Regions from separate parts of the Paenibacillus sp. FSL E2-0151 genome, predicted to be linked through region 4. Evidence: riboswitches for the same ligand, from Rfam matches in the RefSeq annotation. Region 4 holds a riboswitch; each other region holds the start of a gene.
What was found. Region 4 has a riboswitch for cyclic di-AMP ahead of MHI55_RS11210 (C40 family peptidase). Riboswitches for the same ligand answer to the same signal wherever they lie in the genome.
Positions count from the first base shown of each region.

Region 1: another riboswitch for cyclic di-AMP. It lies ahead of MHI55_RS00535 (C40 family peptidase); the one in region 4 lies ahead of MHI55_RS11210 (C40 family peptidase).
Region 2: another riboswitch for cyclic di-AMP. It lies ahead of MHI55_RS18115 (3D domain-containing protein); the one in region 4 lies ahead of MHI55_RS11210 (C40 family peptidase).
Region 3: another riboswitch for cyclic di-AMP. It lies ahead of MHI55_RS00150 (ubiquitin-like domain-containing protein); the one in region 4 lies ahead of MHI55_RS11210 (C40 family peptidase).

Region 1 is NZ_CP150308.1:106,445-113,807, reverse strand. Features, by position in the region: gene MHI55_RS00550 (YwhD family protein) at 1-365, opposite strand, end outside; gene MHI55_RS00545 (M1 family metallopeptidase) at 467-2,458, shown strand; gene MHI55_RS00540 (hypothetical protein) at 2,469-3,320, shown strand; cyclic di-AMP (ydaO/yuaA leader) riboswitch at 3,566-3,703, shown strand; gene MHI55_RS00535 (C40 family peptidase) at 3,743-4,177, shown strand; gene MHI55_RS00530 (GNAT family protein) at 4,532-5,026, shown strand; gene MHI55_RS00525 (cytochrome c) at 5,177-5,533, shown strand; gene rbsK (ribokinase) at 5,608-6,591, opposite strand; gene MHI55_RS00515 (4a-hydroxytetrahydrobiopterin dehydratase) at 6,635-6,931, opposite strand; gene MHI55_RS00510 (hypothetical protein) at 6,962-7,180, opposite strand; gene MHI55_RS00505 (hypothetical protein) at 7,182-7,363, opposite strand, start outside.
Region 2 is NZ_CP150308.1:4,006,652-4,014,014, reverse strand. Features, by position in the region: gene MHI55_RS18125 (ABC transporter permease subunit) at 1-1,178, shown strand, start outside; gene MHI55_RS18120 (amino acid ABC transporter ATP-binding protein) at 1,165-1,887, shown strand; cyclic di-AMP (ydaO/yuaA leader) riboswitch at 2,106-2,300, shown strand; gene MHI55_RS18115 (3D domain-containing protein) at 2,303-2,977, shown strand; gene MHI55_RS18110 (polysaccharide deacetylase family protein) at 3,085-3,876, opposite strand; gene MHI55_RS18105 (hypothetical protein) at 4,030-4,371, shown strand; gene MHI55_RS18100 (PspA/IM30 family protein) at 4,483-5,154, shown strand; gene MHI55_RS18095 (DUF350 domain-containing protein) at 5,250-5,651, shown strand; gene MHI55_RS18090 (DUF4178 domain-containing protein) at 5,675-6,181, shown strand; gene MHI55_RS18085 (DUF4247 domain-containing protein) at 6,193-6,933, shown strand; gene MHI55_RS18080 (HNH endonuclease) at 7,048-7,338, opposite strand.
Region 3 is NZ_CP150308.1:28,426-35,788, forward strand. Features, by position in the region: gene MHI55_RS00125 (tRNA1(Val) (adenine(37)-N6)-methyltransferase) at 1-157, shown strand, start outside; gene rsmI (16S rRNA (cytidine(1402)-2'-O)-methyltransferase) at 158-1,042, shown strand; gene MHI55_RS00135 (AbrB/MazE/SpoVT family DNA-binding domain-containing protein) at 1,324-1,578, opposite strand; gene MHI55_RS00140 (HD domain-containing protein) at 1,896-3,173, shown strand; gene MHI55_RS00145 (TatD family hydrolase) at 3,507-4,277, shown strand; cyclic di-AMP (ydaO/yuaA leader) riboswitch at 4,519-4,772, shown strand; gene MHI55_RS00150 (ubiquitin-like domain-containing protein) at 5,046-6,230, shown strand; gene rnmV (ribonuclease M5) at 6,386-6,931, shown strand; gene rsmA (16S rRNA (adenine(1518)-N(6)/adenine(1519)-N(6))-dimethyltransferase RsmA) at 6,936-7,363, shown strand, end outside.
Region 4 is NZ_CP150308.1:2,404,529-2,411,891, forward strand. Features, by position in the region: gene MHI55_RS11175 (GNAT family N-acetyltransferase) at 1-525, shown strand, start outside; gene MHI55_RS11180 (glycosyltransferase family 4 protein) at 719-1,849, shown strand; gene MHI55_RS11185 (hypothetical protein) at 1,985-3,040, opposite strand; gene MHI55_RS11190 (xanthine phosphoribosyltransferase) at 3,245-3,826, shown strand; gene MHI55_RS11195 (hypothetical protein) at 3,924-4,253, shown strand; gene MHI55_RS11200 (hypothetical protein) at 4,373-4,591, shown strand; gene MHI55_RS11205 (carboxymuconolactone decarboxylase family protein) at 4,733-5,062, shown strand; gene MHI55_RS11210 (C40 family peptidase) at 5,136-5,600, opposite strand; cyclic di-AMP (ydaO/yuaA leader) riboswitch at 5,606-5,737, opposite strand; gene pelA (pectate lyase) at 6,156-7,118, shown strand; tRNA gene MHI55_RS11220 (tRNA-Leu) at 7,295-7,363, shown strand, end outside.

The sequences.
Region 1 (7,363 bases), 2.3 Mb from region 4:
ATGCGATTCACATGTTCCGCCAGCAGTTTCCATCCACGTCTTGCTTCCGTATCAATCCACATCTCACATGCCGTTGCTCCACCATACAGTTGTCCTTCCTCCGTGCGATCGACAGCTACCCATACCAGCCATACCTGGCGTCCGTTGGGTACATCTTCACGATTGGTTGAGAACTTGATATTGCGTTCCACTTTGCTCTTCGCATGCATCGCACCGATATCGATTTTGGCTTCGCCATTATCAATAATGACCGGGGAAAGGTTATTCAGCTCAATGGAGCCTGCACCGAAGCCTTTATGCTTGCTTTTTGCACTAACGATATTCAAGGCAATCTGTTTTTTGCCGTTTTGCTCGTTTTGGTCCATGTTTATAACCTCCAAGGGTTGATACAAATATTTTAACTAATAATTGCCCCATTGCAAACATATACATGCTGTAGATGCTTGTCAACGGGAGGTATTTAACGATGATTCCACGACGCGCCAAGAGCTGGCTCACTGCATCCCTGGCCCTGTGTGTACTTGCCGGAGGGATATGGATCACTCTGGGTTATAATCGCTCAACTCATTCCGAATTGCCAGTACTCGCCCCCGAATCGGGCAAGCCTAAGGCAATAGCCCCAACGCCAGCACCTCCAGAAAGTGTACAGACCCCTACTGCCGAAGTGTACAGCAACCGTGTTGTGGAATATCACATGGATGTAAAACTGGTCGAAGGGAATGTACTGGAAGGGACTCAGACGATTACCTGGACACATCCAGGTAAAAAAACCGTCAGCGAGCTTTACTTTCATATGTATCCCAACGCCTTCTCTTCTGCTGACACCACCTTTATGAAGGAATCCGGTGGAAAGCTTCGTGGTGATGTCATGCCTACCAATGGTTATGGCTCCATGAACATTACCGAAATGAAAACGGAGGACGGGCTCTCTCTGCTGCACCGGATGCAGTATGTGCAACCAGATGACGGAAATATCAAGGACACCACCCTCATTAAAGTACGCTTGCCCAAACCCGTCAAAGGCGGGGAAAGCATCACGCTCCACACCCGATTTGAAGTGAATCTGCCGAAGATTTTTGCCCGGATGGGAACTGCTGATCATTTTGTCATGGCAGGTCAATGGTTTCCCAAATTAAGTGCCTATGAACCTGTGGGCAGACGTGGACGAACAACGGAAGGCTGGAATCTGCACCAGTACCATGGCAATTCAGAGTTTTACGCTGACTTCGGTATATATAGTGTGCGTATTCGGGTGCCTGAAACATACAAAGTGGCTGCTACCGGATTTCCGACGCAGCAAGCCGTGGTGAAGAATGGAGAAAAGGTCTATCAATTCTATGCCGATGATGTGCATGATTTCGCCTGGGCAGCCTCACCCGATTTTGTGTACGCCGAGGAACCCTTCTCTGCACCCAATGTGCCTGGTGTACGAATCAAGTTATATCTGGACCCAGCTCATCAGGATCTGAAAGAACGTTATTTCTACGCCGCGAAGGCCGCTCTAGCCAATTATAGCAAATGGTTTGGCCCATATCCTTATGCTACCTTATCCATCGTAGTTCCACCCAAAGCGGGGAATGGCGCTGGAGGTATGGAATACCCTACGCTAGTTACAGCCTTTGGAGCCGATGACACCACGCCAGGTTATGACCTGGAACGAACCGTAGTCCACGAGATCGGACACCAGTACTTCTACGGCATGGTTGCCAGCAACGAATTCGAGGAAGCCTGGCTGGATGAGGGATTCACCTCTTATGCAGAAGACAAACTGATGGAGCAGGAATACGGATTGATTCCGAATCTGCCGGTACAATCGGGACTGATTACGTCTCCTTCATCCTTAACACAAGAATCCTGGAAGTTCGATTCACAGAATGAGTATGCAGCCAATGTCTATACACGTGGCAAGCTTGTATTGCTTGGTATCGAACATCAAGTCGGTGCCAAAAAGATGGAACGTATTCTCTCTACCTATGTGAAGAAGTACCGTTTCAAACATCCCACTTCATCTGATTTTCAGAAAATTGTGGAACAAGTGACCCGCACTTCCTGGTCTGATTATTTTGATCAATACGTCTATGGTAACGGGATGGCTGACTTTGCTGTAGAGAAGATTCGTATTACGCCCGTACAGAAAGACGGTCAAACATTGTACGAGTCATCCGTGACGATCGCAAAAAAAGGTAGTGATTACAGCGCCGTTCCTGTTCGCATTGCTTTTGAAGACGGGCATATCCTCACCAAGCAATGGAATGGCAAAGAAGAGCGCATCACGTATAAATTAACTCACACATCCCCCGTATCCTGGGCCATGACCGATCCCCTGTACTCGATCGTGCTGGAGAACCGCCATATGAACAATTTTCTGAAATCCGGACTGGATGAGCAGACGAAGTCCCGCTGGAGCATGAGTGTAACCAAACTAATAGAAGCCATATTCGGAGGTCTGTCATGGTGAGGTGGAAACGGTGAAAGCGAAAATACGTGAAGGCTGGTTTCTCGTCCGTCAGCATATGTTCATTGCCGCACTCTTATTTCTTTATCAACTCATTTGGGGATATTTCTTCTATCGAATGGTACAATCGGCGGTCATCCCACTACTCCTTCGCTATCCAGATGCTGATGCCGGTGAGCTGAGTACACTTTTGTTCAAAATGGAAAGTCAACTTAACCTGTCTACCCATCCGGAGGTTCATCGTTATCTATGGATTCTCGGGGGCATGCTGCTGGTTCGCATGTTGATCAGCCCCCTCATTCAGGCAGGACTGCTCTACTCACTTCAGCACTTTAATTCTACAGAAGAGCGCATCCCCTTTGTCCGCGGAATCAAAAATCTGTGGAAACCGATGCTGCTGCTCCACACCATACGTACATTATTGATACTTCTGCCCGCCTACTGGCTCATACCGAAGCTCTACTCGATTCTCATGGACGGATTTCATTCCCTTCAATTACTTTTGCCTGGTATACCTTATGTTGCTGCCTGGATTGTATATGGTTGGATCATCCACCATGTCATACTCTACATGCAGTTCGGTGTTTCGGCACCAGAAGGAGAAGGCGGGGCTCACGGTACCCTCAAAGCACTCTGGATTGCACTGCGTCATCTCATCGCTGTAATCGGCATTGCACTCCTGCTGGGCGGAGTACACCTGCTCGTCTTTGGGGCATTCACTACAGCCTCATGGTTATTAACGGGGCTTACCGGACTTATACTACAACAGACGTATCCACTTGCCAGGTGTCTATTGAGTCTGTGGAAAATATGCAGCCATTTCCGATTATGGCAGTCCAAAATATCCAAAGGTGAGAGCAGATAGTTTAAAAATTGTTACCATCACATGTTAAACTCATGGCCTAATATGTACTTATAAATAGGCAAACCTCAACCTTTCCCCGTCAAAGGTCGAGGTTTTTTTTGCTAAATTTGTTGCTAAACGTTGCCAAAGCCGTACTCCTCTGTTACAATAATCGCAGTGAGTTTTTAGTAACAACTTTGTAATATTTACATTCATATTTGTAACTACTTAAAATTAAATCGTCATTTCTTGATTTCGCAGGTGCATAACTAGCATAGCCAAATTCCTGGCACCTGGGAAGCGGGGGAACCAGTTATGGGTGAATTGATCTTGCTACAGAGGGATCATAGGGGACCTTCAACCGAATCCTTAAGCTAACCTCGCAGGCGTTGGAAGGGGAATATCTCTTGTTCAAGAAGAAATTAACCGCAGCTGTACTTAGCATCACATTCGCTTTATCGCTTGGTGCAGGTAGCGCATTCGCAGATTCAAAGATGGACACAGTAATTGATTCAGCAATGGGAACTACATACAAAAGTGGGGGAACAACGCTTAACGGCTTTGACTGCTCCGGATTTACACGGTATGTATTCGACAAGTTGGGTATTGATTTGGCACGCCAATCCAGTTCCCAATTCGACATGGGCGATTCCGTATCCCGCATGGAGATGAGAGCTGGCGATCTGGTGTTCTTTAATACAACAGGTAAAGGCGTATCCCATGTAGGAATCTTTGTAGGGGATGGAAAGTTCGCACACTCCTCTTCTTCCAAAGGCGTTACGATCAGTGCATTGAGTGAAAACTATTGGGCCAATCGTTATGTTGGCGCAAAACGGATTATGAGCACGGACGCATATGAATCACTGGCCCTTGACTAGGGACAAGCTGAGCAACATGATGCTGTAACCATTAACCATACTGGAACGAAGCAAGAAGCATAACAGAACCGCCCGGTACATTCTCCGCAGGAATGTATCCGGCGGTTTTTTTGTGCTTCAATCCTTATTCATGTTGCAAGTTATACTCGGGTTATATCCTGCGACATCAACAGGTTCATTTTGCGTTCGTTCGTCCGTGCCCTTATGATGTTTTTACCCATCCCGTTATAATATAAACGAAATTACCGGAACTTTTGTTTCATTTTTTTCTTGGGAAGGAAGACTTGCTAAATGAACATCACTTTTGTAGAGTGGACAAAGAGTTCTGTTTCAAGGAAAGGAGCATGCAGGTGTATGAAGGAAACCCCTGTGACGTTTCACGTTGTACCCATGCGAGAAGAACATGCGGAGCTTATCTGCAGTTGGCAGTATGATCCGCCTTACAATATCTACAGCTGGCTCCCATGGGAGCAGATGAAAGCTCTGGAAGTGGAATTCGGAGATGCACAGCTGCGGCAGGAGCAATATGCGATCGTCCTGGATCAGAACGATCGTATATGTGGGTTTACTCAATACTTCCCACTTCAAGGGGTAACCCGAATTGGCCTTGGCATGCATCCAGAGCTGTGTGGTCAGGGTCAAGGGACAGCTTTTGTCACTGCCATTGTACAGGAAGCTATTCGCCGAAATCCCACGAATGAGATTGATCTGGAAGTACTCACTTGGAATGCTCGTGCCATTCAAGTCTATCTGAAGAGTGGATTTGTCACCCAGGATACATACGAACGGCAGACCCCAACCGGCTTGAAGCCCTTTCACTGTATGGTTTATGAAGGGCCTCGCGGTTAGAATCCATTGCAAAACAACCAAATTTGCCCCTTGTTATGTGATTAGTTCAAAAAATTCCCACAAAATGCTATGATGTCAGTACAGGTTCCGTTATAATGATATGGATAGTTTCAGGTTAGATGATCTTTCATTCTGGAGGGGACATAAGGGATGCACAAATGGATCATGAGCGGAGTATTTTTTGCAGCATGCGCTTTAGCTATTGTTTTAATGTTTACGCTTCCAGGGAAAGAAGAAGTGGCTGAAGAAGCCAAGCCAACCATGCCGGAAGTAACATTGGATGCCGGACAAGCTGAAGCACTGGTCAAAGCCAATTGTATCTCCTGTCACGGGGATCAGCTTCAAGGTGGCGTAGGACCTGCTCTGGCCAACATCGGCAGCCAGGATGATCTGGAGAAAATCTATTCTACGATTGTCAAAGGTAAAGGTGGTATGCCTTCCTTCAAGGGCAAACTGCAGGATGAAGAGATTGCAAATATCGCCATGTGGCTGTCAGAGAAGAAATAATCTCTGCACACGCATAACAAAGAGGCGCTTAATCCCCTTTTCGGAGAATAAGAGCCTCTTTGTTATATCAATTATTAAGCCTCTGCGGCATGCTCAGCCAGAAAGGCCTCAACTTCACGTGCGGACGGCATCCCGGACTGGGCGCCGAGCTTCGTCACGGATAACGCGGCCGCACCCATGGCGAAGCCTACGGCCGCGTCCAAAGTCTCACCGCGCGCGAGGGCTACCGCCAGCGCGCCGTTGAAGCAATCGCCAGCGCCGGTCGTATCCACGGCGCTTACGGCGTAGCCGGGCGCACGGCACGCGCCGGCACGCCCTGCTTGTACGCGGCCACCAGGCGCCGCCGCGTACACAGCCCCCTCGGGGCCGAGCGTCGTGACGACAGCGGCCCCGAGGGATGCGGCGAGCTCTGCGACCGCCGCATCCAGGTCTTCCGGCCGGAGATGATCCCGGCCGGTAAGCACGGCAAGCTCACTGCGGTTTGGCGTGACAACGTCGACGCACCGCAGGAGCTCCTGGGGCAGACCCGGCACCGCGGGAGCCGGGTTGAGCACCACCAGTGCGCTGCCTTCAGCCGCCAGTTGGGCGGCGCGGGTAACCGCTGGCAGCGGGATCTCCAGCTGCAGCAGCACCGCTGCGGCTGCAGTCAGGCTTTTTACCGTATCCGCCTCTTCCAGCATCTCAGGTACCACTTGCCCATTCGCACCAGGAATAACGATAATCCGGTTGTCTCCCCGAGAGAGCCAGATGGAAGCCGTCCCTGTAACCGTGTCTTCCAATATGCGAACCTTCGAGGCATCTGCACCACTTTCCGTCAGACTGTGCAGCAGACGTTCGCCAAAACCGTCCGATCCCACCGCACCAATCATCGTAGTCTGTCCACCCAGACGCGCAGCGGCAACAGCCTGGTTGGCCCCTTTGCCACCAGCGAGATAATGCAGCTCCTCACCGCTCACCGTCTCTCCCTCTTCCGGAATTGTGTCTGTCTTCACCACAAGATCCATATTGAGACTGCCTACGACAGCAATAAGAGGTTGTTTCTGATTATAGTCTGACATGTATGGTTCACTCACTTCTGGCCGCGCGATAATAACTGACCCGTTATTCCGACCTCATTTTGTCATAAGCTTCGTTATATTGCCCTGCTTCCTTGATATCTACAGATGTGATACCACCCGCATCCCATGACGTGAGACGCAGCGTAACCGTTGTATAATCAATCGTAATAAAAGGATGATGATTGAATGCTTCCGAGATCGCAGCGACCTCATCCACAAATGCAATCCCTTTCATGTAGTTGGAGAACACGAATTTACGTACAATCCACCGTCCCTCTTCCAGTTCCCAGCCTTCCAGCCTCCCCAGATGAGCTTCGACTTCCTCTTGCGAAAAAACCATGCGTTATCTTCCTCCCCATAGGATGGTACATTACAGACGTGAGTCCGTATAACCACCGACACCTTCGGCGCTATCAACAGCAACCTCAAAGGCCAGGCTCACCGCCATGCGGTTGGCCCATTTCACGACTAACATCTTACCACGGACAAGCTTCAAAATCCAATCAACTACATGGCATAGAACCACTAACCATAAGGCTTTGAGGACAATTCCAGTTCCATTCATACCCCTGAAAATGCATGTAAACACACTAAATTAAAGGTACAAATGTCAACTCTTCTTCCCCGATCAAAATATGAATGCGGTGCTGTTCCTTATCATGGATGACCACGCCACTTCCAACCGGAATAACGGACTCCTCGCCCAGCGCATAGAACAGATCCTCCGCCAACGCCTCATCCACTTCAAGTTGGTCAGATGCAGCCAGTCTCC
Region 2 (7,363 bases), 1.6 Mb from region 4:
AGAGCGGGCGTGTTGATCTGGTGATTTCAGGTATGACGCCGACGGATGAGCGGAAGAAAAGTATCGATTTTTCCGACACCTATTATAAGTCAAAACAAGTGATTATGGTTCGCAATGTGGATAAAGACAAATATCCAACCATGGCAGAACTTGAAAATGCGAAGATTGGCGTTCAGAAAGGCTCCATTCAGGAAACGATCGGACAGAGTATTCCAGGAGCGAAGCTTACTGCGCTGGATAAAATCTCGGATATCGTGCTTCAACTGCAAACAAAACGCATTGACGCGGCAATCGTTGAAGATACCGTTGCTGTAGGTTATCTGGACGATATCATTGGACTTGCTGCTGCTGTTCCGGACGAAGAGCAAGCAGAAGCGGCAATCGGGATTCGTAAAGGTAATACCGAGCTGCTAGCTGCAGTAAATGGAACACTGGAGCGACTGAAAAGCGAAGATAAAATCAATCAGATGGTGACGGACGCCAGCCTCTTGATGGCGGATAAAGCGAACAAATCACAAAATATTTTCCAAGTATTCTGGGAGTACAAAAGTTTCTATGCTACAGGTGTAGGATACACACTTCTGTTGTCTGCACTTGGGGTTATCTTCGGGGTAATTATTGGATTGATCATCTGTTTGTTCCGTTTGCATGACGCTGCAATCTTGCGCTGGATCGGTACGGCTTACGTTGAAGTGATCCGTGGCACACCGATGTTGGTACAGTTGATGATTATTTACTATGGTTTTTCCCTGAGCTTTGGCATTAACTTCACTGCACTTCAGGCAGGTATCATTACACTTTCAATCAATAGTGGTGCCTATCTGGCGGAGATTTTCCGTGCAGGTATCCAAGGTGTGGATCGTGGTCAGTTGGAGGCAGCGCGTTCATTAGGTATGGGAAGAGGCGCCGCGATGCGTTATATCATATTGCCACAAGCCTTCAAAGCTGTATTACCAGCGATCGGTAATGAATTCATAACTATCATCAAAGAATCCTCCATTATCTCCGTTATCGGTATGGTGGACATTATGTATCAGGCAAGTGTAGTCAAGAACATTACGTACCAAGGCTTGAGTCCATTTTTGATTGCAGCAGCCATCTACTTTGTAATGACGTTCATTTTGTCCAAGCTGCTGGGACGACTGGAAAGGAAGTTGAGTGCAAGTGATAGACGTTAGACAATTACACAAATCTTATGGAAATAACGATGTGCTTAAGGGCATAAACGTGACGATTGGCAAAGGTGAGGTTGTCGTGGTCATCGGTCCTTCTGGTTCAGGTAAAAGTACGTTCTTGCGTTGTCTGAATCTGCTGGAACAGCCTACCTCAGGAGAGATTGATTTTGAAGGCGTGTCAATCACGGACCCCAAGCATAACATTAACGCAACTCGTGAGAAAATGGGCATGGTGTTCCAGCACTTCAACCTGTTCCCACACAAAACGGTAGAGCAAAACATTACGATTGCTCCAATTAAAGTGAAGAAACAATCCACTCAGGAAGCGGAAAAAATTGCTGCTGATCTGCTTAACACCGTGGGCTTGTACGATAAAAAAGATACATTCCCGAATCAGCTGTCTGGTGGACAGAAGCAGCGGATCGCCATTGCTAGAGCATTGGCCATGCAGCCGCATGTGATGCTGTTTGACGAGCCTACGTCGGCACTGGATCCTGAGATGGTCGGCGAAGTGCTGGATGTCATGAAACGTCTTGCAGAAGGCGGAATGACGATGGTCATCGTAACCCATGAGATGGGTTTCGCACGTGAAGTGGGAGACCGCATCTTGTTCATGGATGGCGGGGTTATTGTGGAAGAGGGAACACCTGATGAGGTGTTTGGAGCACCCAAAAATTCACGTACACGTGATTTTCTTGCGAAAGTACTCTAAACGATGTGATCAAATAGCGTTACTGACTTCGAGTCGGTAACGCTATTTTTTATGGATAATAATGACGTATGGATTCGGAAAAGTAACTATTCTGTTACCAAATGTAAAGGAATCGGGTCAACCAAACTTTCTGAATTAACCAGTATTCTTACAAATGCTTACATGCTAAAAACCATTTGGTAAGAATTACTACAAGTTCAGGTTACAAAATTGTGATATATTGAACTCTGCCGAAACTTCCGGACAGGGAGTGCGGGGGATGTAACGATGCAGATTGTGCAGGGGGAAGATCTACAGCACACTGCTTGGGGTGAATTGGGTACATAACGTTTCAAATGTAACGAAGAACCTATAGGGTGGGCTCCTCATCCGAATCCGACAACTAACTTCGCAGGCACAATGAGGGAGGAAGACCATGATTAACAAGAAACGTATAGCCAAAACAGCAGTAGCATTAATGACAACAGCAATGCTCATTCAAGCCGTTCCGGCTCACGCCGATTCAGTTCATGTGGCCAAAGAAGGGGATACCTTCTACACCTTATCAAAACAATATGGAGTAGCACTCAACACGTTAATTAAAGCAAACAACGACATTTCGGCTTACAACATTTATGGTGGTTTGAAAATTACGATTCCCGGTAAGGCAAACAATGTAGCAGACGCTGCGGCAACGGAGAGCAAGACCCAAGCGAAGACTGTTACTACAGCAAGCTTGGACGTCAACGCAGATAATAAAGTTGTTCAAGCCTGGGGTAAAACATTCGATTACAGCAAAGCTGTGAACGTAAAAGCAACGGCATACTCTGCAGATCCGTCTGAAAATGGAGGCTGGGGTGCAGTCGATTATTTCGGAAATGACCTTGAACTGGGTACGATTGCAGTTGATCCAAGTGTAATTCCACTTGGAACCAAAGTACTGGTAACTGGTCACAGCCATCCAGGATTGCCAAAACAGGCTTTTGTAGCCACAGCGCGGGATGTGGGCGGTGCAATCAAGGGTCACCGGATTGATATCTTTATCCCGGGTAGCAAACAGTCTGTAAGCTCATTTGGTTTTCAGGATATCGAGCTGTACATTCTGAAGTAGAGAGAAAATAACATTTAAAATGAATTCAAACAGGGTGTCTGCCAGTCGCTAATTCGCGATTGAACAGCACCCTTTTAATATTCTCATTATTTGTTATCACGGTCATCCTAATCTTTGGCCTTGGGCAATCCCAGCATTTCGTCCAAGGTGACCAGTTCATATCCCCGATTACGTAGTTCCTCAATAATTTCAGGCAAAGCCTCAATCGTGCCGTTCAGGTTTGACCCTACACCGCCTCCAGCATGTTGCAGAACGATGGAGCCAGGTTTCACGGCAGAGAGGATGTTATCTTTCACCTGTTCCTTTGAAAGGCCTTTCCAGTCCAGGGAGTCTACGTTCCAGTTCACAATGCTATAATGTTGTTTGGCAGCCCATCTCAGCTGTTCTTCATTAATGTCTCCATAAGGTGGCCGAATCATCTTGGGCGTATATCCCGCCAAACGTTGAATAATATCCCCGGTATGTAAAATTTGTTTGCGAAAGGCATTCATCGACAGCTTACTGAATTCAGGATGATTGTAGCTGTGATTACCAACCATATGCCCTTCCTTAACGATGCGTTTCACTAGATCCGGATGTTTCTCAGCACGACTACCCACGATGAAGAATGTAGCTCTGACATTGTATTTCTTCAATACATCCAGCACTTGTGGAGTAAACCGTGGATCAGGTACATCATCAAAAGTCAGTGCAACCTTCTTGGTTGAAGGACCATTGGTTTTGAACGTATCGGCATATTTTTGACGTAATTGTCCCAATGTCAGTTGTTCTTCTTCCGCAGAATCCGAACCTGATACGGATTCACCTGGCGGGCTTGAAACATCCCGCGATGAAACTGGAGCATGAGATCCCCCGAGAAAAATAACGATAACCATCAGCATAATGAGGCGTACGCGCATAATATCGGCCTCCTTTTTCAAAATGACGTTCTCCTTGGTATACCCGGGGGCTCCATAAAATATGCGCAGTGTGAGAAGTTTCATTGTGGATTTAGCTCATGACAGCCATAATTCCTCCATATATAACATATAGAAAAGGATAGGTGGATGGGTATGAGTACATCTGATTTGAAATCCATACGTTTACAGGTGATTGAAGCAGGAGAAGATAAGGTTTTTCTCGTTACCGGAGGAAAGGCGCATATTGGCGCCGTAGCCACGTTCTATGTGGATCATGAGCGCGTAAGCGGGACGACGGTACATATTCCCGGGCATAAAGAACAAGAGCTGTGTGAGCGGCTTGCCCGAAAGGCAGCCTTGCAACTGAAAGTAACCGTTACGGTGATCATGGGTATCCATTTTGATTCCATCACGCGGATGCAGATCGACGAAATCGTGCAGACTGCAGAGAGGTTGATGGAGGATCATCTGAACAAAGATAAACGATCTTCCTGACATAAGAGCCATCGAATGTTTTGATTTTATTTGCTAAAATTGAAACGAGTTGTAGATTGTTACGTATGTATGTTTATATACGATGTAATATCGACTAGGAGGAATAACATAATGTCCATTTTCAAACGTTTGCGTGATCTAACCATGTCTAACATCAACGCCATTATTGACAAGGCGGAAGATCCAATCAAGATGACGGACCAATATATCCGTGACATGCAAGAGGATCTGGAAGATGCGGAGAAAGCAGTAGCTCAACAGATCGCCATTGAGAAGAAATTCAAGCAGTTGTTCGAAGAGCAGGAAGCTCTTGTGAAGAAACGTGAAGAGCAGGCGCATACGGCGGCACGTGCTCAGAATCTAGATTTGGCTCGACGTGCTCTGGAAGAGAAAAAGGTTGCTGAAGAGAAGATGGCTGAGTACAAAACCAGCTATGACCAAAACAAGGCTTCTGCAGATAACCTGCGTGGCAAGCTCGACGAGATGCGTAAGCAACTGACTCAAATGAAGAACAAACGCGAAACACTGGTAGCGCGTTACAATGCAGCAAAAGCCCAAACGGAAATCAACAAAGCGTTGAATGGGTTTGGCTCTGATACCGCAAGTGCTGGTATGAAGCGTATGGAAGAGAAGATGATGCAGATGGAAGCACAGGCAGAAGCAAGCAACGAAATGTCTTCCAAAGGAAAATCTTTGGATGAAGAGTTCGAGAAGTTGGGTAAAGATCAGGCTGTTGAAGACGAACTCGCAGCATTGATGAAACAGTACGATAATAAGAACTAATACCTTGGTTGTCAGCAAGGTTAACCAGCGGAGGAGAAGAGTATTTCTCCTTCGCTTTTAAATGCGGTTCATGTTGATATGTGGGGGCTGTGTAAATGGATTTGAACATTTTGGCGATGCTGGTCTGGACCGGATCTGGTTCGGTTTTGCTGTTTGTCCTGATGTATGTTGATTCACTGTTCACGAAATATAAGGATTTTGCTGAAGTTAAGGCTGGCAATATGGCCGTTACTACACGTATGGTTATGAAATTATTTGCACAAGGATATGTACTCGCTACGTCCATTTCTACGGCCGGTCACCTGGGAGAAGCACTGCTGGTCTCCGTTGTATCCTTTATCATTTTGTTGATTCTGGAGAGTGTTGTACACTTTATGATTCGCAAATGGGCCAATCTGGATCTGGATACGGGAATTCAGCAAGGGAAGACAGGGTACGGATTGTTCTCTGGCGCTTTACATATCGTGGGCGCACTGATTATTGCAGCTTGTTTATAAGATAAGGAACAGGAGTAATTCTCATGAGTGTATGGAAACGAATTAAAGGAATACTAACGAAACCTGAACCACCGCAGGCAGAGAAAACGATGCTTCAGCTTGCACCTGGTGATATCTGTGAGGTTTCTCTGGTCACTTATGAAGTCGTTGGTCGGGTACAAAATCGTGCTCGAAATGCAGTTGTGCTCACGCTGCAGGATGGTACCGCATTTCGATATTTGCATATCGAAGAACGGGAACTCACACGTTACGCCCTATATACACCAATTGATGGCAGGCTTGATGCACCTGATGAGGTGCCCACATTGCTGGACCTGGATGGACGCGCATATCATCTGGAGGAAGAGTATGGAGGCATGGTATCAACGGCAGGTAGAACTCCATATGGCCAGGCTGGAGAACAATTGGTATGGCAGTATCAGTCGGATGATAATATGCTTCTTCGCGTGGAGTGGCAAGACAGAAGATTTACACTGTATGAGGGTGAGTCCATTCTTCCTGCGGATATCAAAGTGATTCGTTCGAGCTAGGAGAGGTTCCAATGAAAAAACGCTTGGCACATGGATTAAAATTAATGCTGGTCCTCAGCCTTGTCATGTCTCTGTTGTCCGCGTGCGGAGCAGCACCTTCTGTTCAGGACACATATCCGCTTGAATCGGTTAACGGCAGTGGTAACTCAACGTCCTATGTGTACCGTGCTTCGGACCGTACCGTTCCGGAAGTGGCTCAGGAATTGTCTGACCAAAGGCAACCGGATCAGATATCGGCGGAGAACACAGAGCGTATGTTCCTCGTGTATCAGGACGAGTATTATCACCTGCAACAAGACCCGAACAAGCCGGAGGATACCTTGGTTGAGGTGGACTCCAAGGAATATGTTCGGCAGAACTACGATTCATCTTTTTTACAAGGTTACCTCACCGCTACATTAATTGGTAATCTGTTCGATTCTTTTGGCGGGCGAGGTTATGGCAACTATCGAGGATATACCAATAAAGATACGTATAAACCGAGTGCAGGATCTTATCGTGCACCAACAAGTAATGACAAGAAGCTTGCTCCACCTATTACTGTTGATCGGAAAGGTACGATTACAAGGCGCGGAAGCGATAAAGATTCAAGCGTGGGATCTGGCGGAGGATTATTCAACCGCAACAAGGATCAGAGTAAGGGAACCATTGATCGCAACAAGAGCAGTGGTGGGCTGTTTGATTCACCTAAGAAATCCTACAAAAAACCAAAAACCAGAGTGGGCGGCGGCCGAATTAAGAGGCGAAGATAATGATTTAATTATAAGCTTGGCTGCCCAACATATAGTTCAATCCAAAAAGAACAGGAAAAGGTATGACGGATTTATCTCTATCCGCGCATTTACCTTGGAACTGTTCTTTTTGGTTTACGATTTGCGAACATGATTGGACTTGCGTACGCGGGGAATCGTTGTAGCAGGTTGTTTGCGAATCCAGCGGATAAATGGAATCATTCGTTCATCCTGTCTCAAGGATTGCAGATCAGTGAGACCAAGGGTTACAATGTCGCGATTGGTGTATAGCGAATGAATCTGTTTGTGACAGGGGATGCACAGGTTGGCCGTTGGTAGAAATGTTCCGCCCATTTCTTTGGGTGTAAGATGATGAATGGTCGTATTCACAGGTTCTCTTTCGCATAATTCACATCGATTACTCATGATCATCGCCTCCCTTTGTCACTTA
Region 3 (7,363 bases), 2.4 Mb from region 4:
CATGGTGTTAATTGAAGGAATGAAAGATGGTAAACCGGAAGTTAGGATGCTTCCTCCACTCATTGTCTACAATGAAGAGGGGAAATACTGCGAAGAGATTATGGATATTTACTATGGTCAGCAACATGCTGAGCGTACTACGAAAGGAGGGCTTTAGATGACTTTGCATATTCAAAAAAGCTATGCGGAGCAGCCTGAAGGATCAGGCAAGCTCTATCTGGTTGGAACACCCATTGGTAATCTGGAGGATATGACCTTCCGTGCCATCAAGACATTGCAGAGTTGTGACATCATTGCAGCAGAAGATACACGTCAGACCCGAAAGCTGCTTACCCATTTTGAAATTACACCTTCCATGCTGTTTAGTTATCATGAGCATAATAAGGGGGCGAGTGGACCTGAACTGATACGCTATATAATAGAAGGAAAAAATTTGGCACTCGTCAGCGATGCCGGTTTGCCAGCCATTTCGGACCCTGGTTCTGACCTTGTACAGCTTGCACTGGAAGCCGGAATAACGGTCATTCCCATCCCGGGGCCCAATGCTGCGTTGTCTGCTCTGATCGTGTCCGGATTACCGACGGAGCGTTTTACATTCGGCGGTTTTTTGCCGCGTGAGAAAAAGGACATGCGAAAAGTGCTGGAGGCGTTTGACGAATCCAACGGGACTTTGTTATTTTATGAATCGCCTCACCGTATTCGGAAAACATTAGTCCACCTTGAAGAAATTCTGGGTGATCGCTCGATTGTCCTGGCTCGTGAACTAACCAAGCGTCATGAGGAATTCGCAAGGGGTACTGTGAGGGAATGCATAGACTGGCTTGAAGAACATCCACCTCTTGGCGAGTACTGCTTGCTGGTAGAGGGCATTAAGGAAGAGGAGCGTAAGGCTGAGCGCGAAGCATGGTGGCAGCTCATGTCACTCGCGGATCATGTCAGCCATTATGAGGGTGAAGGACATAACCGCAAAGATGCAATGAAAAAAACGGCTACCGATCGCGGTCTGGCGAAGCGTGATGTATATAATGCATTAATCGAGTAGTAATCTAACCAAATATTTTCTGTTGTGGGGAACATAACCTGAAAAGAAGCTTATATCCAACCTTAGTGGAATATTAAAAAGAGCAGAGTGGCTAAAAAAATTCCGAACAAATTTCATCGTTCTCTCCCAGTTCGCGTGTGACAGAATCATTTTGGGTAATGGAACCCATAACAAGGCAAAAAAATACCTTCCGCGGTGGGGTTCACACCGGGAAGGTCATTAAGGAATATTAAAAAGGTTAGAAATAACAATTTAGATAAGTCCAGTATACCTGGTTTTTCTTATTTTGTCACAGGTGCAGGGATTTCGGAAATACATTCGTTACAAACAATTTTACCTTTGAAGTAAGTAACGTTCTCTGCATTACCACAGAAGATACAAGCAGGCTCGTATTTTTTCAACATGATGCGCTCGCCGTCAACGTAGATTTCCAGAGCATCTTTTTCACCAATACCGAGCGTACGGCGCAATTCAATTGGAATAACTACCCGTCCCAGTTCGTCCACTTTTCTTACAATACCTGTTGATTTCATCATTATAATCAGTGCTCCTCTCAGCTAACTATCTTTGTCATTATTCGACATTATTTTATGTTTTATGATACTCATCATACCAACGATTCCCAAATCAGTCAACCTTAAAATTAGCTTAAAATTAAGGATGTTTTTCACAAGGTTACTGGTGGTAAGGGATTGGAAGCCGTTTTTCGCATTTAAACCTCAATGTCAGCTTTGTCGATTTGGAAAACGACAAAACTACTTCATTCGACAAAGTTCGTCATATGGTGTCGAATCTTAGATGAATCGCAGAGCTCAAAGCGTTAATATAAAAGAAATTAAAGGAGTGAGTCGACATGGAACAACGTTTAACGGAAGAGAAAGTATTCAAAGATCCGGTACATAATTATATCCACGTGCAAGATCCGGTTATATGGCAGTTAATTAACACCCCGGAATTTCAGCGTTTACGCCGGATTCGTCAACTGGGTACTTCTTACCTTACCTTTCACGGAGCAGAGCATAGTCGGTTCTCACATTCACTAGGTGTTTATGAGATCACACGCAAGATCATCTCTCAATTTGAAAGAAGTCATTATTCGGATTGGCCGAAGGAAGAAAAGATTGTAGCTCTGTGTGCAGCTCTACTTCATGATCTCGGGCATGGGCCATTCTCTCACTCCATCGAGGAAGCTTTTGACATGAATCACGAAGATTGGACTTGTCGCATTATTACAGGTGATACCGAAGTAGGGGCGATCTTAAGACGGTATGCTCCTGATTTTCCTGAGAAAGTAGCGTCTGTCATTCAAAAAACGTATGAAAAGCCGATTGTGGTGAACTTGGTGACCAGTCCGCTTGATGCAGACCGAATGGATTATTTGCTCAGGGATGCCTATTTTACAGGTGTAAATTACGGCACGATTGACCTTGATCGTATCCTTCGGATGCTGCGTCCTTATCATGGGCGGATTGTAGTCAAGGAGTCAGGCATGCATGCTGTGGAGGATTACCTAATGTCTCGGTATCAGATGTATTGGCAGATTTACTTCCATCCGGTAACTCGTAGTTCTGAAATTATATTGCGGCAAATATTCAAGCGAGCGAAAACACTCCTACAACATGGTTTTCAATTCCGCTTCATGATTGATCCACTCCCTCAATTATTTGAAGGAGAATTATCCGTGGATGAATATTTGCAGTTGGATGAAGCATTAATTCAGACGGCATTTACGCAGTGGCGCAAGGAGGACGATACTGTTCTGAGTGAGTTATGCGAACGTTTTATGGATCGCAAGTTATATAAGTATGTAGAGCTTGAACAGGTCGACTTGACAATGATGGAAGAGATTCGGGAAGCTTTTGTACAGGCTGGCCTCGATCCCGAATATGATCTTGAAATTGATTTTCCTTCGGATAATCCGTATGATGTGTTTCGTCCGGATGAATCCACAGATAAGCAGATTCTTCTTCTGGATCGACAGGACAATTTACGTGAGTTGTCAGAAGTATCTGACATTGTCCGTTCCATCAGTGGGCTTCACCGAGGGAAACATCATTTGTATTACCCGCAAAACAAGGTGGATGCGATTATTCACGAATTACCGTCACATATACGCCCCTATTTCTTGTAATCGTGTGGGTATAATCCGATGAAGAATTTCGATATCAAAACACTTTCTAAAAGAGCTATTTTCCATGATACAGTAATCTGCTTTAATGGGGAGTATATGTAGATCGACATAATTTTGTAAATGCAAGCAGGCAGAATGAGCACAATTAGCAATATATAGATCAGAATATCCGTATATCTTCTATATATTGTAGTTGTGAAGAAACAAACGTAATGATGTAATACACAGATTACCCAAAATGTTTTATGTATGAGTCAATGAATTATTGAATTTTACAAATTGGATTTTGAAAAAGAAGATAGTCGTTATTTCGACATGAAGGGAGATACAGACATGATGCTGTTCGACACACATACACATCTGGATGCACCACAATTCGACGAGGACCGCGAGGACATGATTCAGCGTGCTGTGGATGCAGGAGTTGGTCGCATGATCAACATTGGCTTTAACCGGGAGACAATTCCAACCACAATGAAACTCGCTGAAACATATGACTTTATATATGCAGCTGTAGGGTGGCATCCCGTAGATGCGATCACAATGCAGGAGGGCGATTTGGAGTGGATTGCATCTTTATGCAAGCATGAAAAAGTGGTTGCGATCGGTGAGATTGGATTGGATTATCACTGGGATACTTCACCAAAAGAAATACAGCATCGCGTATTACGACAACAAATTGCTTTGGCGCGTGAAGTGAACATGCCAATTGTCATCCATAATCGGGATGCGCATGAGGATATCATAAGAATTTTGCGTGAAGAGAAGGCGGGTGAAGTTGGTGGTGTGATGCACTCGTTCTCGGGTAGCTGGGAAACAGCAAAAAGTTGCCTCGATATGGGCTTCCATCTCTCCTTCGGAGGACCGATCACATTCAAAAATGCAAAGCAACCCAAAGAGGTGCTGGAGAAGGTTCCTATGGACCGGTTTTTCATTGAAACAGATGCTCCATATTTGACACCGCACCCTTATCGTGGGAAGCGAAATGAGACAGCGCATGTACGTCTGGTTGCAGAGGCAGCTGCGGAAATTAAAGGCATTTCGGTGGAGGAAATTGCTGCAATAACAACCAAAAATGCCATGGAACGATTTGGGATTCGTTAAAAAAACGAGCAAATGAGGTGAAAAAGGCAGGTAAGCGGAGGTAATTTGCCCTTTGATCCAAATAAATCAAGAATATTACAATATTTTAACCAAATATTCAGAAAAACGTACTTGATCAACGCTTTACAACATGCATCAAAACAGGATATCATCTTTTCAGTGAATTGTTGTGCGGAAAATTGGACAGATGTTCGGGGGATGAACAAAGGGACACTTTCCGATGAAACAACATTACTTTCATGAATCAGTCTCGCTGAGTCTCCGTTATCGGAGAGCGGGGGAACCAATAGGGCTTAAACATCGGTGTATTTGGCCGATGCGCAACGTTCGCTGACCCAAAAGCAGCGAAGGGAACTGCGAAGCCATATTTGATTTCTTCTTTGGGTCTCGGGGTGAATTCAAGGGCGTCCGCCATGAGCGGGTGACCCAAGATAGGGCGGCTCTCTTTCGCCCGAACCCGACAGCTAACCTCGCAAGCGGAAAAAGAGAGGCAACCTCGTGCATGAATTTCCGATATTCAAAATCATTCGGAAGCCACGGAAGAGTTCCTCTTACACTCTTTCTTTGGCTTTTTTGTTTTTGAATAAAAGAAATATTGTCATCATACGGTAGGTATTCAGGAGGATGACATCATGTTGCGAAGATTGATTCATGGTGCAGAATCGGATTATGTTGGTCCAATCTGTGTTCTGTAGAAAATTTGGTATAGTCACGTCAAAGACATCATGCATTACTTTAGACGGCGAGGCTATGAAGGAGGACGGAGAAGTGGGCACATTCCAACCAGAAGAGACCCATGAGTCACGATCATCCAGTAAGTCTTTCGCGTTGCGGTGGAAGCATGAGAACATGCGTCAAATGGCATTGATCGCGATTTTCTCAATTGCGCTTACAATCATGATCTTGTTAGTCGTTTACGGTCAGGCCGGGAAACAAATTTCGCTGGTTATTGATGGCAAAGCTCAGGTGGTAGAGACTCGTACAGGAATGCTTCAGGAAATGCTGGAGGAGCAGTCGATCACAGTCAGCCCTCACGATAAGGTATCCATGTCCATGAATGGGGCGATTACAGATGGAGACCGAATCGTTATTGAGCGGGCCGTTCCAGTTAACATTACGGCAGACGGAGACACCAAGACTCTGTATACAACCGATTCATCGGTAGAAGATGCAATTCAAAAATCAGGTATTCAAGTTGAAAGTAATGATAAAGTGTATCCGGCGCTTGGAACTGCGATCAAAGCGGAGATGAAGATCCGTGTAGTGCGCGTAACAAAGCGTACAGTGGAAGTAGAGCAACCGATCGCTTACAAAGTCATTAAAACGGCTGACCCTAGCTTATACAAAGGGGATAACCGTGTCGTTGTGAACGGCAAAGAAGGCACAATTGTGCAGCATATCGAAAAGGTATTTCAGGATGGAGAATTGGTCTCCAAAAAAATGGTCCGCAAATCTGTCGCGAATAATCGTGTAGATAAAGTGATCGCTGTCGGCACCAAAGCAAAACCGGTCGTGAAAGAACCTGAGATTCAGACCGTATCGGCTCAAACTTCAACAACCAAAAAGGCTACAACAACGAACTCGAAGAAAACATCTGCCTCGGGCAGCAAAGTGATTACCGTATCCGGGACTTCTTTTAAATACTCCAAAGTACTTAAAAATGTATCCATGACTGCCTACTCTTCTGAAGAGCCTGGCATTGGAACTAAAACAGCTTCCGGTACTCGTGTAACGGAAGGGCGTACCATTGCGGTTGATCCCAAAGTCATTCCAATTGGCTGGTGGGTATATATCGAAGGTCTGGGATTCCGTCGTGCGGAAGATACAGGCGGTGCCATTAAAGGCAACAAAATTGATGTGTATTATGACAGTGTGAAGCATGCCCTGAATTTTGGACGTAAGAAAGGCAAGACGGTCTACGTGATCGGTCCGGTGAAGCCGGAAGCGAACTAAAATCGTTTTACTTTGAAATGGGAATGCTATAAAATAGTTGCATGAATGATTCATGCGGAATATGCGGCGGAGGAGTCTGAATTCAGTCTCCCCCGCCGTTTGGCAGAGAAGAGGATATTCCTCTTCTTTTTGCGTTAGAAAGGAAGAAATGGAACATGATAAAAGAAGTCATTGTGGTGGAAGGCCGTGACGATACGGTAGCTATCCGTCGGGCCGTGGAAGCCGATACCATAGAAACAGGTGGATCAGCAATCAACCAACGCATTCTGAAGCGGATTGCGCTTGCTCAGGAGAGACGGGGAGTCATTGTACTGACAGATCCGGATCATGCTGGCGAACGCATTCGAAAAATTATTGCGAACAAGGTGCCAGGCTGCAAACATGCCTTCATTCCGGAAGCCGATGCAACGCGCAAAGGGGACATTGGGGTGGAGAATGCCTCACCAGAGGCGATCCGTCATGCTCTGGCGCGCGTACATACTTCATACGAAGGTGCTCCGAGCCTGATCGATTGGGAGGACCTGATCGCGGCAGGACTTATTGTGCATCCGCAGGCTGCTGCACGTCGCATGGAGATGGGCAATCTGCTGGGCATCGGTTATTGTAACGGGAAGCAGTTCCACAAACGTCTCAGTGTATTTCAGATTACACGGGAAGAATTCTCTACAGCATTAGCGCAAATTGAACGTGAAGGATTGTGAGCATATGAAGAACATGGAAGAGACGATTGAAATTGCAACGCCCAAGCGTACGAAAGAGATTATTCAAAGACACGGATTCTCATTTAAGAAAAGTCTGGGTCAGAACTTTCTGATCGATCAAAATATACTTAACAAAATCGTTAATGCAGCCGATCTGGACGAGTCCAAGGGCGCACTGGAGATCGGGCCGGGTATTGGAGCCCTCACGGAGCGGCTGGCTCGGGTAGCCGGTCCCGTCACAGCCGTAGAGATTGACCAGCGCTTAATCCCAATCCTGGGAGAAGTGATGCAGCCTTATTCAAATGTACGTGTTCATCATGGGGATGTGTTGAAGCTTGATTTGGCTGAGTTGTTTAATACGGATTTTGCATCCGTGGACAAAGTCAGTGTTGTGGCTAACCTGCCTTATTATGTAACGACTCCAATCATGAT
Region 4 (7,363 bases):
GAATATATTAACGATGGTTTTCAAGCGGTTCAGGCGAAGCTGGAAGATACGGAGGATGTGATGTCGCTGCTGGTGGAGACAGCCGAATGGTTACAGAGCCAAGGTTCTTCCCAATGGAACGCTTTGCTTAAAGGTGAAGATTCACATGATACGGCAGGGGCGATTCGCCGTGGGGATGTGTTTGTATTCAAAAAAGGGGCGGACGTAGCGGGGATGGTCATCCTTTTGGTTCAGCCAAGTCCTTGGGATATTCATCTTTGGGGTTCAAAAGCTCATGCCGAGGATGGCGCAATTTATCTGCATCGGTTAGCGATTCGAAGAAAATATGCTCAGAGCGGTTTAGGACGTTCCATTTTGCAATGGTCCAGCAGCGGGATACATTTTGAAGGCAAACATAATCTTCGGTTAGATTGCGGAGCGAGCAATGCTACGTTGAACGCCTTTTACGCGCGGAACGGGTATACTTTTTTGGGAGAGACCGATGGTTACAGTACATATGAGAAGCCCGTGGAGCCACTGAGCTGAGAATTCTGACTATCCTATGAATATGTTGACGACAACCGCAAGCGATGGGCTGCTGAATTAGAGCTTTTGCTTCTGAGGGGAACGTTTCATGAATATGTTGTATATACGAGTTATCGTAATATAGATGTTCCGGCTTCCCTATGTCATAATGGATAGTAGATTAGTACGTAAGTTAGAAAGGGGGAAACTAACGGTGAAATTGCTGCAGGCGCTTTTCTTTCCTCCGGAGCAGCCCGGAGGTGTATCCTCTATGATTCCGTATATGCAAGAGAGATTTACAACCCCGAGGTGGGAAATGGATCTGTTCTCGTTGCCAAAGCGAATTCGCAACAAGGGCAGAGAGGAAGTTCAGTTCGAAACGTTTGACTGGACGGAATATCAGGATAGTCCTGTTGTCCAAAAATATATTCAAACTTATCGTGATTATCTTTGGTGGACCAAACTGCGTATTCAGAAGCCCTATGATCTGATCCATGCCCACCACCCAATTGCAGGACTTGCGATGAGAACGGTTTTCCGAGATACACCCCTCATTCAGACGATACACTCCAGTTATGAACGAGAATTAATCCTTAATGGACGCATTGAAACGGATGGACCGGAGCATCGATTCCTGCTTGCGATATATGGTGAGCTGGAACACCAGGCAGAGCGCCTTTTGACGGTGTCGGATTCGTTCCGCCGTTATCTGGCTCCCTACGTGAAGGAACCTGATGTCATCGGTGTGATTCCCAATGGATTTGATGAGAAGCGCTTTAAGCCGATCCCTCATGATAATGCGATACCACAGCTGGTCACGGTATGTCGGCTTGTTCCGGCAAAAGGGTTGGATATTCTTTTCAAAGCTTGTGCGGAACTGAAGGGTCGAGGTCATGATTATGTGTTACATATTATTGGAGATGGACCGATTCGTCCTGATCTGGAAGAATTGGCGCAACGATTGGGGATCTATAATGAGACCATTTTCTATGGTTACACGCTGCACCCTGAGGAATTCATGCCATTCTTTGATATTTTTGTACTTCCTTCACGGGCAGAAGCATTTGGTTCCGTCTTCGCTGAAGCGGCGCTGAGTTGTCTTGCCCTTGTGGGTACGGATGTAGGTGGTATACCGGAACAGATCGAGAACGGTAGCAATGGGTTGCTTGTACCGGCAGAAGATCCTTCTGCATTGGCTGAAGCGCTTGAAAAGGTGATGCTGGACCCGGCTTATCGTTATGAACTTGCCCGTTCAGCGTGTGAAAAAGCCAAGACACATTACTCGCTCGGCAGATCAGTCAATGAGCTGAAAAAGATGTATCTACAGTTTCCTAGCCAAGCCTAAAACGTAGAGCAAAAAGTGCGAGCCGCTGTGATAAACAGCGGCCTTTTGTCATGTTTAAGGAAAGAGTACCCGCGGTGAATTGTGGTTAGAAGGCAAACGGATGCTCATATTCATGAAATACATGGACCGTGAGATTTATATATTGTTGCGTTTACGAAAGGTGCCCCAGCGGTTCAGTACCAATTTGGCAGCCCAGATTAATGCCATTGTTCCAAAGATGGGGTAAAGGATGGACAGCAGGGAACTGAATCCAAACTGGCTGAGTGAGTAACACAATAGCATAATGCTTAATGTAATGAAACGGGGATGGACACGTATATGTTGTCTCAGTTGCAAGGTCATTCCATAGATATCGGCTACAAAGGTAGTGAATATTTCCATGAAAATAAGGGATACATATACAGATTGCACTGCCCATCCAAGTTGAAAGGCAATGCTGCCCATCGGGATTTCGAATTGGATGATGCCGGGCATCTGAGCTGACATGGCAAAATGAGCTGCCATCAGCATGAAACCAACGCCAATTCCACCCAATACTCCACCCCACTTCAGCACATTCCGGCTACGAATCTGGTTACCTACAGGCACAAGAACAGCTTGAGCCAACACCAGATTGAATGAAGTATACAACAGTGGAGACAGCCACACTTGAATAGGGTTTGAGTCTGTCGTCAGTGTGATGAATCGGGAAGCACCTGGATGATGGATGGTACTTGTGATCATGAGCAGAGATAACAGGAGCATCATGGGCACAACGATGCTATTCATTTGTAGGATGGCTTGAATGCCCCGACCGAGAAGCAGATATGTCCCTACAAGTGTGACGATCAGACCTGTCTGATAATGCAAACCCAGATGTTCGACAAAAACGGAGCCTGCTCCGGCAAGCATGACACTGTTCACGCCAATGAGAATGAGAAGGGTCACCCAGGTGATCCATTTGCCCGCCTTATGGCCGAATAAATGTTTGTTCAGATCCTCATAAGAGCGGGACCCGGTATCGTGAGCGATCAGCATCATTTTGGTACCTAACCAGACAAAGAGCATGGTGGATAAGCCTATGGTGATGGTGGCCCATTTGCCATACTGGGTAAAAAACTGCAAAATTTCCTGCCCTGTAGCGAAGCCGGCTCCAACAACCGTTCCAATGTATGTAAATGCGATCTGCAGCACCCGAAATGCCTGTTTCATGTGTTTCCCCTCTCAGGCCCCTGTATAGTTTGGACATGCGGGTACCATGGTACAAGGTATGCTTGACCCACGAAAGTCATGACAATCGATAATGAGCTTTGGCTTGAAATGCGTCCCAAGGACAGCGTCAAGGCAATTTCGCTTGAACTTATAGATAGATATATGATACTTTTACCTCATAGGATAGGCTTGGGAGGTCAAATCATGGAATTATTGAAACAACGAATTTTACAAGAAGGTGTGGTTATCTCGGATCAAGTATTAAAGCTGGATGGTCTGTTGAACCACCAAATTGATCCTGCATTAACGATGGAGATGGGACGTGAGTTCGCTGCCCGTTTTCGTGAAAGTGGAGTAACTCGGGTAATCACGGTAGAATCCTCAGGGATTCCGGTTGCGTTTGCCGCAGCCTATGAACTGGGGGTGCCACTTGTATTCGCCCGTCGCAAAAAAACACTTCTGGCTGATCCTGATGCTTACTGTGAACGTGTACCGTCCTTTACCAAAGGAATTGTAACTGACATTATGGTATCCCGCGAGTTCATTCATGAGAATGACCGCATTTTGTTCATTGATGATATTATTGCCAATGGAGATGCCGCTCGTGGCGTCATCAAAATTATCGAGCGTTCCGGTGCGGAACTCGTCGGATTCGGCGTTGTGGTCGAGAAAAGTTTTCAGGCGGGGGCACGCACGATTCGTGAACAGGGTATTCCGGTGGAAGCCTTGGTACGCATTCGTTCCCTGAATGATGGTACGGTACAATTTGACGATAACGAAATGTGACATTTTAAAGGAATAGGGCCTATTTTTTGAACTATGCCTTTGCATGACCGCCGATTTCATTTATAATGGGGTTATGTTAGGGAGAGGAGGCAACACCATGGGGAACCAACCGGCAACAGAACAATTTTTTAATGATAAGCTGGCGGAATCGAAAGTTCATTTTGAACGTGCCCTGGATTGTAAACATACGGAATTCGATGACCTTTATCCCTATATGATTGAACATCCTCAATTTTTCTGGTACAAACGCTATGTTGCCTGGTCAGAATTACTGACGATTGTAGGCTTGTGCGAAGAGTTGTCCTTCTCTTGGAAAGAACAATTTACACCGCATCAAGTGGAGTACCTTGAAGAACGTGTGATGTCCGCCAAAGTGCTTGATTTTTGGTTCGAGAAGAACGACAGCAAAGAGCACGCGCAGCGGTAACTTTCAGTCGGGACATAATTTCGAATGACATGACAGTCCAATACAGTCACGTGAGACCTAAATGACTTTTCATTTAGGTCTCTTTTTGTAAATAAATTTGAATTATAGGAGCCATGAAGATGATTAGTGATACAGAATTGGACGCCCTGCGTCTGTCAGGTGAGAAAGTTAGAGTCGTACGGGACGAGCTGGAATCGAACGACGTGAAAGGGATTGTGGTTGCCTGGGATGGCGAGCAGGTACTTATCCGTCGTCAGAATCGACGTGTCGTTAAGCTGGACCGAGGTTACAGCTATCAGCTGTTCAGCGAGCCGCGCCAGAGTCCACTTAGTGAGTAACAGCTGATAATTATGGCAGGGCCATGAGCTTTAAATGTTTGGAATTACCATGATTTCTTGGCATAATTGGCTCACTCGGGAGAGAAGATAGGTACAGTGAGGAAGATCTGTAACTATAGCCGAGAGGGTGTGCTACAAGCCATGACATTGATGAATGATAAAGTTCATGCCTACAAGGATCAGATTGGAGCATTAAGCGATGTGCTGCCAGGTGTGGTGAAGTCGTATCATGAGTTTACCGGAGAATGTTTCCAACCTGGTGTGATTGATGCGAAGACAAAACAGCTAATTGCGCTTGGCATTGGATTATTCGCCAACAATGAGGTATGTACCTTCTACCATGTAGAAGAAGCCCGTGCTAAGGGCGCAACAGATCAGGAGATTATGGAGACCGTAGCCGTGGCTGGAGCTGTTGGTGGAGGACATGCCCTGTCTCAGGGTGCGATGCGAGTGCAGAAGGCGCTGCATTAGTAAGCAATGCAACATACATTTTTAAGTGCAAAAAAGGCATCCGGTTAATAACCGATGCCTTTTTGTATGTGAATCACATTTTACCTAACATTTTATCATACATAAACTGTCCAGTTACCCGACGTGCTGTTACATAACGATCATTGAAGTATGGATTCGATAACTTCGTGATGCTTACACCTTTACTGCTGGAGGCATGAGCGAATTGTCCGCCGCCGATATATACACCTGTATGTGAAATGCCTTTGCCTGTTGTATTAAAGAACACCAGATCACCTGTCCGAACATTGCTCTTGGATACGGGAGTACCTGCTTTGGCTTGCTGCTGCGAAGTACGTGGTAATTCAATGCTGTATTTGTTGAAAAGATATCTCATAAAACCAGAACAGTCGAAGCCGGCTACAGTTGTGCCACCCCATTTGTAAGGAATACCTGTCATGTTGTTCACTACGGAGTTGATACTGCTTGCCTCTGTGCTTGTTGCCCCGGATGTAAATAATACAGCTGCTCCAAAAATGGAGATAATCAGTTTTTTCAAAATCAATGTTCTCCCTTCGATGCCTACGGAGTTAGCTAAGGGTTCGGTAGAAGGTTCCCTATATTTCCTATGTATAAGAATAATTCACCCAAATTGGTTCCCCCGTTTTCAAACATGAAACTCGGCAATGAATAATTAAGTTTTTGTAACTATTTGAAACTATATTGCATAAATGCGTAATTGTCAAACCCATTTAAAACCCTTCGTAATACCTCAATGTTAGCGGAATTAAGGTTTTTATATGAAAGAAGGGATCAAGTTTGGGTATCATTCATGACAAAAACGTCATTATTGGTTCGTTTAAGACGAATTTGGATAAATAAATAGGTTTGTCATGAGTTAAAAGAACTATCCCGTTATGTAGAATTAGAGAGATTATATTCATTAAGTTGCATATATTGACAAAAATCGATTTTTTGCATATTATCTGATTATCCAATCCACATATTGGATGAAAATTGATTTTATTATGCGATAAATACAAATAAAGGAGGTTTGGGTCGTATATCATAGGTAAAGTAGAAGTGGAAGATTTATAAAAACGAACATAGGAGAGTGTTACATTTGAAAGCGAAGAAAATAATTACTTTTGTCCTGGCATGTACGATGGTGTTCTCAGTAGTTGGAATGGCAGTTCTCCCTGTAGGGACGGTATCTGCTGCAGATGCGTCGGGTACTACAGCGAGTATTTCTGATATTTTGAAGAACCAGCTGCCGGATGGAGGTTGGAGAAAAGATTATAAACAGACAAGTGGAGAGTGGGCAAAGTCCACGATAGACAACAAGGCTACATACTCAGAAATTAGAAGATTGGCGAAGGAATTTAAAAAGACGAATGATCCGCGTTACTCCACAGCTGCAATCAAAGGAATTAACTTTTTGATCAACATGCAGTATTCAAACGGCGGGTGGCCACAAGTTTACCAAAGCTCCGGATACCACAAGCACATCACTTACAATGATGATGCCATGATTAATGTAATGATCATGCTGGATGAAGTAGCAGCACGCAAAGGTGATTTCTCATTTATCGACAGCACACTTGCTAACCGCAGTAAAAATTCAGTTGCCAAAGGTGTGGAGGCGATTCTGAATACACAGGTCGTTTCAGGTGGTAAGCTGACAGCATGGGGACAACAACATGATTCCAGCTCTCTTAAACCAGCGAGCGCAAGAATCTACGAAGTGCCATCACTGACAGCTGGAGAGAGTGTAACGATTGTTAAATTTCTGAAAACCAGACCTGCTAACGCTAAAATTACCGCATCCATTAAAGGAGCGGAGGCTTGGTTTAACAAAGTGAAAATTACGGGTTACAAGTATGAAAGAGCTAATGGAGATAGTAAAATTATCGCTGATTCCAAAGCTGCACCAATTTGGGCACGCTTCTATGAGATCGGAACGGATAAACCAATCTTTATTGGTCGTGACGGGGTAGTTAAATACAAATTAAGTGATATTGATAAAGAAAGAAGAGGCGGTTATGCATGGTATGGCAACTGGCCTTCCAAGCTGTAATTTGTAGTATGCTTCCGTTTTAATGAACCAAACTATTAACAGCAGTTAAAGGTAAAGCCCGAATCGACATGGACGTCTGATTCGGGCTTTATTGTTATTACTTTCAGTGTTGACATGATAGATTACGCATGATATATTATTTCTTGTCGCCGATATGGATGACGGAGATACAATATGCGGTCGTGGCGGAATTGGCAGACGCGCACGGTTCAGGTCCGTGTGGGCTAACCCCCGTGGAGGTTCGA